2 regions of the Actinomadura sp. NPDC048394 genome follow, and region 1 is predicted to be linked to the other one. Evidence: predicted binding sites of a transcription regulator. Region 1 holds the regulator's gene; the other holds the start of a gene.
What was found. Region 1 encodes HrcA, which represses chaperone genes, less so after heat shock. Its sites were predicted from a motif close to TTGGCACTCTCNNNNNGAGAGTGCCAA; they were not measured.
Positions count from the first base shown of each region.

Region 2: a site for HrcA is predicted at 1,305-1,331, ahead of groES (co-chaperone GroES). Genes of this name have one in related genera too.

Region 1 covers NZ_JBEZJL010000079.1:20,386-24,421, reverse strand. The annotation lists gene dnaJ (molecular chaperone DnaJ) at 1-905, opposite strand, end outside; gene hrcA (heat-inducible transcriptional repressor HrcA) at 906-1,916, opposite strand; gene AB0C78_RS40360 (DUF3097 domain-containing protein) at 2,104-2,928, shown strand; gene hemW (radical SAM family heme chaperone HemW) at 2,929-4,036, opposite strand, start outside.
Region 2 covers NZ_JBEZJL010000017.1:81,344-85,379, forward strand. The annotation lists gene groL (chaperonin GroEL) at 1-789, opposite strand, end outside; gene groES (co-chaperone GroES) at 877-1,188, opposite strand; gene AB0C78_RS14360 (SAM-dependent methyltransferase) at 1,450-2,778, shown strand; gene AB0C78_RS14365 (apolipoprotein A1/A4/E domain-containing protein) at 3,390-4,036, shown strand, end outside.

The sequences.
Region 1 (4,036 bases):
GACTGGGTGCCGGGCTTGATGTCGACCTCCTCGGCGGCGTCCAGCGTCTCGATCGTGACGCTGGTGCCGAGCGCGGCGGCGGTCATCGGGATCTCGACCGTGCAGTGCAGGTCGTCGCCCTCCCGCTCGAAGATCGGGTGCGGCTTCTCGGCGATCTCCAGGAACAGGTCGCCGGGCGGGCCGCCGCCCGGGCCGACCTCGCCCTCGCCGGCGAGCTGGATGTGGATGCCGTTCTCCACGCCCGCCGGGATCTTGACCTTGACGGTGCGCCGGGTGCGGACCCGGCCGTCGCCCGAGCACTCGGTGCACGGGTGCCGGATCACCGAGCCGAACCCGCCGCAGGCGGGGCACGGCCGGGCCGTCATGACCTGGCCGAGGAACGAGCGCTGCACCTGCTGCACCTCGCCGCGGCCGTGGCAGGTCTCGCAGGTCTCCGGGTGGGTGCCGGGCGCGCAGCCCGTCCCCTCGCAGGTCGTGCAGGCGACCGCGGTGTCGATGGACAGCTCGCGGGTCGTGCCGAACGCGGTCTCCGCCAGGTCCAGCTCGACGCGCAGCGTCGCGTTCCGGCCCCGGCGCGCGCGCGAGCGGGGGCCCCGGGACGTCGCGGTGCCGAAGAAGGCGTCCATGATGTCGCTGAACGGGAACCCGGCGCCGCCGAACCCGCCGGCGCCCGCGCCCGCGCCGCCCGGCGCGAACGGATCCGCGCCGAGGTCGTACATCTCGCGCTTCTTCGGGTCGGAGAGCACCTCGTAGGCCTGGGTGATCTCCTTGAACTTCTCCTGCGTCTCCGGGTCCGGGTTGACGTCCGGGTGCAGCTCGCGCGCGAGCCGCCGGTACGCCTTCTTGACCTCGTCGGCGCTGGCGTCCCGGCGGACGCCGAGGGTCGCGTAGTAGTCGTTGGCCACTTACGACCCCGCCAGGATCTGTCCCACGTAGCGTGCCACTGCCCGTACCGCTCCCATCGTGCCGGGGTAATCCATGCGTGTCGGCCCGAGTACGCCCAGCCGGGCCAGCGTGAGGTCGCCGACGCCGTAGTCGGCTGCGACGACCGAGGTCGAACGGAGCCCCTCATCGGGGTTCTCGGTGCCGATCCGCACCGTAAGAGTAGAGGAGTCGCCGGTCTCGCCGAGCAGCCGCATGAGGACCACCTGTTCCTCCAGGGCCACCAGCACCTCCCGCAGGCTCGGCGAGAAGTCGACGGCGGCCAGGTTCGCCGCGCCGGCGAAGACGATCTTCTCCTCGTGGTTCTCGACGAGGGTCTCCAGCAGGACGGACAGGACCGCGGCGGCCACCGGCCGCTCGTCCGGGCCCACCTTGTCCGGCAGGTCCGCGACGGCGGACGGCACGTCGCCGAAGCCCAGCCCGTCCAGGCATGTATTGAGCAACGCCCGCAGGTGCCCGACGGATTCCTCGGAGATCTTCCCCGTCTCGATGACGCGCTGCTCCACCCGCCCGGTGTTGGTGATCAGCACCAGCAGCAGCCGGCCCTCGGCGACCGGGACCAGCTCCACGTGCCGCACCGACGAGCGGGTCAGCGACGGGTACTGCACCACCGCGACCTGGCGGGTCAGCTGCGCGAGCAGCCGGACGGTGCGGCCGACGATGTCGTCGAGGTCGTACGCGCCGGACAGGAACGTCTCGATCGCCCGGCGCTCGGCGACCGACAGCGGCTTGATCGTCGACAGCCGGTCGACGAACAGCCGGTACCCCTTGTCGGTGGGGACCCGCCCGGCGCTGGTGTGCGGCTGGGCGATGTAGCCCTGCTCCTCCAGCACCGCCATGTCGTTGCGGATGGTGGCCGAGGACACTTCGAGGTTGTGCCGGTCCACGAGCGCCTTGGAGCCCACCGGCTCGTTCGTGGAGACGTAGTCCTCGACTATGGCGCGCAGCACCGCGAGCTTCCGGTCGTCCAGCACCCGGTCACCTCCTTCTGCACCTTCCACAGGTCCTCACGTCCAGATATACCGCCGACAGGGCCTTGCTGGCACTCCGTACTTCCGAGTGCCAAGTGTACGGCCCCGAGGGGACGTTCCGGGGGCCGCGGCAGGCCGCCGGGCCGCGCGCGGCTGCGCGATCTTATCCCGGCCGTTAGTGTGCGGAACCGTGCGGAGCAAGAACTACGGAGACGACGTCCTCGCCGGCGACTGGCGCCGCCCCCGCAAGGGGCAGATCCCGGAGATCCCGGCCGAGCCGGGCCTGGTCGCCGAGGATCCCGACAGCGGCTTCTGCGGCGCCGTGGTGGCCTGCGACAAGTTCGGCGTGACGCTGGAGGACCGGTTCGGCAAGCGCCGCGTGTTCCCCCTCACCAAGGCCGGGTTCCTGATCGACGGCAAGCCGGTCACGCTCGTCCGGCCCGCCGCGGCGCCCGCCGCGCCGGCCCGCTCGGCGTCCGGGTCCATCGCGGTGCGGGGGCTGCGCGCCCAGGTCGCCAAGGAGAGCCGCATCTACGTGGAGGGCCTCCACGACGCCGAGCTGGTCGAGAAGATCTGGGGGCACGACCTGCGCGTCGAGGGCGTCGTCGTCGAGTACCTCGAGGGCGTGGACGACCTGCCCGCGATCGTCGAGGAGTTCGCGCCCGAGGAGGGCCGCCGCCTCGGCGTGCTGGTCGACCACCTCGTGGAGGGCTCCAAGGAGAGCCGGATCGCCGCGCGGGTCTCGTCCCCGCACGTGCTCGTGACGGGCCACCCGTTCATCGACATCTGGGAGGCCGTCAAGCCCGCCGCCGTCGGCATCCCCGCCTGGCCCCGCGTCCCCCGCGGCCTCCCGTGGAAGGAGGGCGTCGTCGAAGCGCTCGGCTGGAACTGCGAGACGGGCGCGGCCTGGAAGCGCATCCTCGGCTCCGTCACCACCTACACCGACCTCGAACCGGCCCTCCTCGGCCGCGTCGAGGAGCTGATCGACTTCGTGACCGCGCCGGCACAGTCCTGATCAGGTCAGGTCGCGGGTGACGGCGTCGGCGAGGAGGCGGCCTTGGCGGGTGAGGACGGCGCGGCCCCGCTCGTACGCGGCAGGGTCGACGAGGCCGTCGGCGATGGCGCGGCGGACGGCGGCGTCGTCCAGGAGATCGGCCGGGCAGCCGTCCGCGAGGCGGAGCTCGAGCATGATCCGCTCGATGCGGCGGTCGCCGGCGTCGAGGACCTCGCGCGCGTACGCGGGCGTGGTGCCCTCGGCGAGGCGCGCGGCGTAGGCGGCGGGGTGCTTGACGTTCCACCAGCGGGTCCCGCCGACGTGGCTGTGGGCGCCGGGGCCGACGCCCCACCAGTCCGCGCCCGTCCAGTACAGGAGGTTGTGGCGGCAGGCGGCCTCCGGGGACGAGGCCCAGTTCGAGATCTCGTACCAGCGCAGGCCGTGCGCGCCGAGGAGCTCGTCGGCGATCAGGTAGCGGTCGGCCATGGCGTCGTCGTCGGGGGCGGCGAGCTCACCGCGGCGCACCTGCGCCGCCAGGCGGGTGCCCTCCTCGACGATCAGCGCGTACGCGGACACGTGGTCGGGCTCGCAGGCGAGGGCCGCCTCCAGGGACGCGCGCCAGTCGTCGTCGGTCTCCCCCGGCGTCCCGTAGATGAGGTCGAGGTTGACGTGCTCGAAGCCCGCCTTGCGCGTCCACTCGACGACCTGGGGAACGCGGCCCGGCGTATGCGACCGCTCAAGGACGGCTAGGACGTGCTCGCGCGCGCTCTGCATGCCGTAGGAGACCCGCGTGAAACCGACCTCGCGGAGCTTCGCCACGTAGGCCTCGTCCACCGATTCGGGATTGGCCTCCGTCGTGACCTCGGCGCCCGGCGCGAGCCCGAACTCGGCGTCGATGGCCGCGAGGACGCGTCCGAGATCGTCGGGCGCGAGGAGGGTCGGTGTACCGCCGCCCACGAAGACCGTCTGGACGGGAAGGTCCGCGTCACCGAGCACCTTGCGGGCCATCCGGACCTCGGCGATCGCGGTGTCCGCGTAGGAGTCGCGGCTCGCGCCCGGGCCGAGCTCGGTGGCCGTGTAGGTGTTGAAGTCGCAGTACCCGCACCGGGTCACGCAGAAGGGCACGTGC
Region 2 (4,036 bases), on a different contig from region 1:
GTTGGCGACGAGCAGCGCGAGGGCCTCGCCCTCGACGTCCTCGGCGACGACCAGCAGCGGCTTCTTGGTCTGGGCGACCTTCTCCGCCAGCGGCAGGAACTCCTGCACGTTGGAGATCTTGCCGTCCACGATGAGCACGTAGGCGTCCTCGAGGACGGCCTCCATGCGCTCGGGGTCGGTGACCATGTGCGGCGACAGGTAGCCCTTGTCGAACTGGAGGCCCTCGGTGAACTCCAGCTCGAGGCCCATGGTGTGGGCCTCCTCGACGGTGATGACGCCGTCCTTGCCGACCTTGTCGAACGCCTCGGCGATCAGCTCGCCGATCTGCGCGTCCTGGGCGGAGATGGTGGCGACGTGCGCGATCTCGCCCTTCTCGTCGACCTCGCGGGCCGACTTCAGGAGCTGGTCGGACACGTACTGGGCGGCCGCGTCGATGCCGCGCTTGAGGCCGAGCGGCGAGGCGCCGGCGGCCACGTTGCGGATGCCCTCGCGGACCAGGGCCTGGGCGAGGACGGTCGCCGTGGTGGTGCCGTCGCCCGCGATGTCGTTGGTCTTGGTCGCCACTTCCTTGGCGAGCTGGGCCCCGAGGTTCTCGTAGGGGTCCTCCAGCTCCACCTCGCGGGCGATGGTGACGCCGTCGTTGGTGATGGTCGGCGCGCCGAACTTCTTGTCGATGACGACGTTGCGGCCGCGCGGGCCGATCGTCACCTTGACGGCGTCCGCGAGAGCGTTGACGCCGCGCTCAAGAGCCCGGCGAGCGTCCTCCTCGAACTCCAGGATCTTCGCCATGGGGTTATCTCCTATGTCACGCGATCCGCCCCGGCCGCCCCGCCGGTGGGCGGCGCGGGCCGGGGCGGGCGCATCACGTCTCGGTGATTACTTCTCGATGACCGCGAGCACGTCGCGGGCCGAGAGGACGAGGTAGTCCTCGCCGTTGTACTTGACCTCGGTGCCGCCGTACTTGCTGTAGAGCACGACCTCGCCGACCTTGACGTCGACGGGGACGCGGTCGCCCTTGTCGTCGACGCGGCCCGGGCCGACGGCCAGGACGGTGCCCTCCTGCGGCTTCTCCTTGGCGGTGTCCGGGATCACCAGGCCGGAGGCGGTGGTGGTCTCGGCCTCAAGCGGCTGGACGACGATGCGGTCCTCGAGCGGCTTGAGAACAACCTTGGTGGCGGTCGTCACGATCTGACCTCCCCTTCGATTGGTCCTCGGCGGCCATGGCCGGCCGCCGGCACATGTGACAGAGAGGCGACCCTGGACCGGCCTGTCGTCGCGGGTGCCAGACCGACCTTGTCGCTGTGTTGGCACTCTCGCGGGGAGAGTGCCAGTCAGTGAGACTATGCCGTGCCCGTTGGCCCGTCAACACGGACACGGAGGCACGGCCCGCGCCGTTCCCGCCCGTTCACCCGCGGATCACCGGCGCGCCGCGGTCGGTACGGTCCAGGCATGGACATCGCGTCGTTCCGGGAGCTGCTCACCCCCGCCGGCCAGGCACTTCTCGCGGAGGCGGGCGAAGCGGACATCTCGGAGGCCGGGTTGCTGGGGACGGCGTCGCGGTTGCGCGAGCGGTACGGGGCGGACCTGGTGGCGGCGGCACTGACGCAAGTGCGGTTGCGGCGGCGCGGCGAGACGAAATTCGGTTCCGACGCGAGCCGCATGTACTTCACCCAGGCGGGCTTGGAGCAGTCGACGCGTGCGAGCGTGGCGGCGCATCGCGCGCGACGCTTCGCCTCCGGGCTTTCCGCGGGCGCGCGTGTACTGGAACTGGGGTGCGGCATCGGTGCCGACCTTATGGCGCGTTCACGGATGGGTCTGACGGGCGACGGCGTCGAACGCGATCCGCTGACGGCCGAGGTGGCGAAAGCCAATGTGACCGCGTTCGGGTTGGACGACCTCGCGCGCGTGCGCGTAGGCGACGCCCTGGAGGAGGACCCGGACGGATACGCCGCCGTGTTCGCCGACCCCGGACGCCGGACGGCACGGGGCCGCGTCTTCGACCCGCGCTCCTACGAGCCGCCGCTCGACGCCGTCCTCGCACTCGCCGGACGGGCACCGGCCGCGTGCGTGAAGGTCGCGCCCGGCATCCCGCACGAGGCCGTGCCGGAAGGCGCGGAGGCGGAGTGGGTGTCGGTCGCCGGCGACGTGAAGGAGGCCGCGCTGTGGCTCGGCGATCTCGCCGGTGACGTCGGACGCCGCGCCACCCTCCTGCCGCCCGGCGGCGCGTCCGGCGGCCCCGGCGGCGCGTCCGGCGAACCGGGTGGCGGGCACGGGCACGGCGGGGAGGCGGTCACGTTGGTGCCCGGCGGGCTGGGCGACCCGGACGTCCGCCCCTGGGGCCGCTACCTCTACGAACCGGACGGGGCGGTGATCCGAGCGCATCTCGTCGCGGAGGTCGCGGACCTGGTCGGCGGCGGGCTCGCGGACCCGCACATCGCCTACGTCACGTCCGACGAGCTGCGCCCGACGCCGTTCGCGTCCGCCTACGAGATCGACGGGGTGCTGCCGTTCTCGGTGAAGCGGCTCAAGGCCGAGCTGCGGCGCCTCGGGACCGGCGTGTTGACGATCAAGAAGCGGGGGTCGGCGGTCGACGTGGACCGGCTCCGCCGCGACCTCGGCTTCGGCGGGCGGCGGGCCGGGTTCGGCGCCGCCGAGACCACGGTGGTGGTGACGCGGGTCGGCCGGGACCCGGTCGCGCTGCTCGCCCGCCCCGTCCCGCGCCCCGAGCGGCGGGGCGAGGCGGACGCCGACCCGCCCACGGCGGGCCGCGCCCGTTAAACGGTCCAAAGATCTTCCGCGCGGCGCCGCAACGCCAAGGACGTCCGCGCGACGCACCATGGCCGTGCAAATCATTCGCGCTTTCCGGCATTGCGTTCACCAGGGATTCCGGGCGCCCGGCAAGGCGGGCGCGGCGGCCGGTGAATCGGCGCGGCGAGATCAACGGGCGGCGAAACACCAAGGCAGGTTCAGCGATCGGGTTCCGGCCTCCCACGAATGCCGGTCCGGAATGGCGGCGGGCCGGGCGGGGGCGCGGCCGACGGAGCCGCCGGCCGCCTGGGCGCCGCGCCGGAGGGCCGGCTCGGGAACTGCCGATGTTGGACGAGATGTACGGACAGAGTCCCCGCCGCGGGGGCTCCGGCGGCGTCCGGGCGCCGGCCCGGCGGCGGAACCGACCGCCACAATCGCCCCAGATCCCTCGAATCACGGAAATCACCTTATGGACGGTGATCATCGTCAATTCGAACCATCGGGATAACAGGCGCATTCCGCAGAACCCGCGACGTTCCCTGCTACCCGTTATAGCGGCGCTTCACACGCACTACAGTGGCGACTTCACGATTCATTGCCGTGCGCCATTTCGACGCGTCCGGCACACGAAGGAGCATCGGGTGGAAACGAATCACAACTTCCTGCAGACGGGGGGTCAACCGGTCTCGGATCGGATGCGGGAGTTGCTCGCCCGTGCGGCGCAGGACCACGTCTATGAACAGCGCTCACAGGGTCAGGTCCTGGACGAGATCCGCCAGCGGCTGGAGGGTATGGAGTGGCTGCTCCGCGAGGTCCGCGAGCGCGAGCTCAGCGGGCTGACCGGGCAGCTCGACAGCGTGCGGGGCCAGGTCGACGAGCTGGTCGGCAAGCCCCCCGAATGGGCCGAGGGGCTGGCCGAGCACATCGACGGCCTCGGCGAGCGGGTCAAGCCGGTCGCCGAGCTGCCCGCGCTGTGGGCCGACGTCGGCGTCGTCGCCGAGAACGTCGACGAGGGCCTGACCCGCATCCAGGCCGTCCTCGACTCCGCGCAGCACATCACCGACGCCACCCAGCAGGCGTCGCAGCGCATGGAGGAGATGACCAAGCGGCTGGACAAGCTCCAGGGCAGCATGGAGGCCGCGTCCGTCCGCTTCAACCGGCTGGACAAGTCGCTGGCCGAGCTCGGGCACCGGTCCGAGCGGCTGGAGCACTCGATCAACGGCGTCACAGCGCGGGTCGACCAGGCGCTCGGCGAGATGGCCGAGCGGATGGAGCAGGGGCTTGAGGC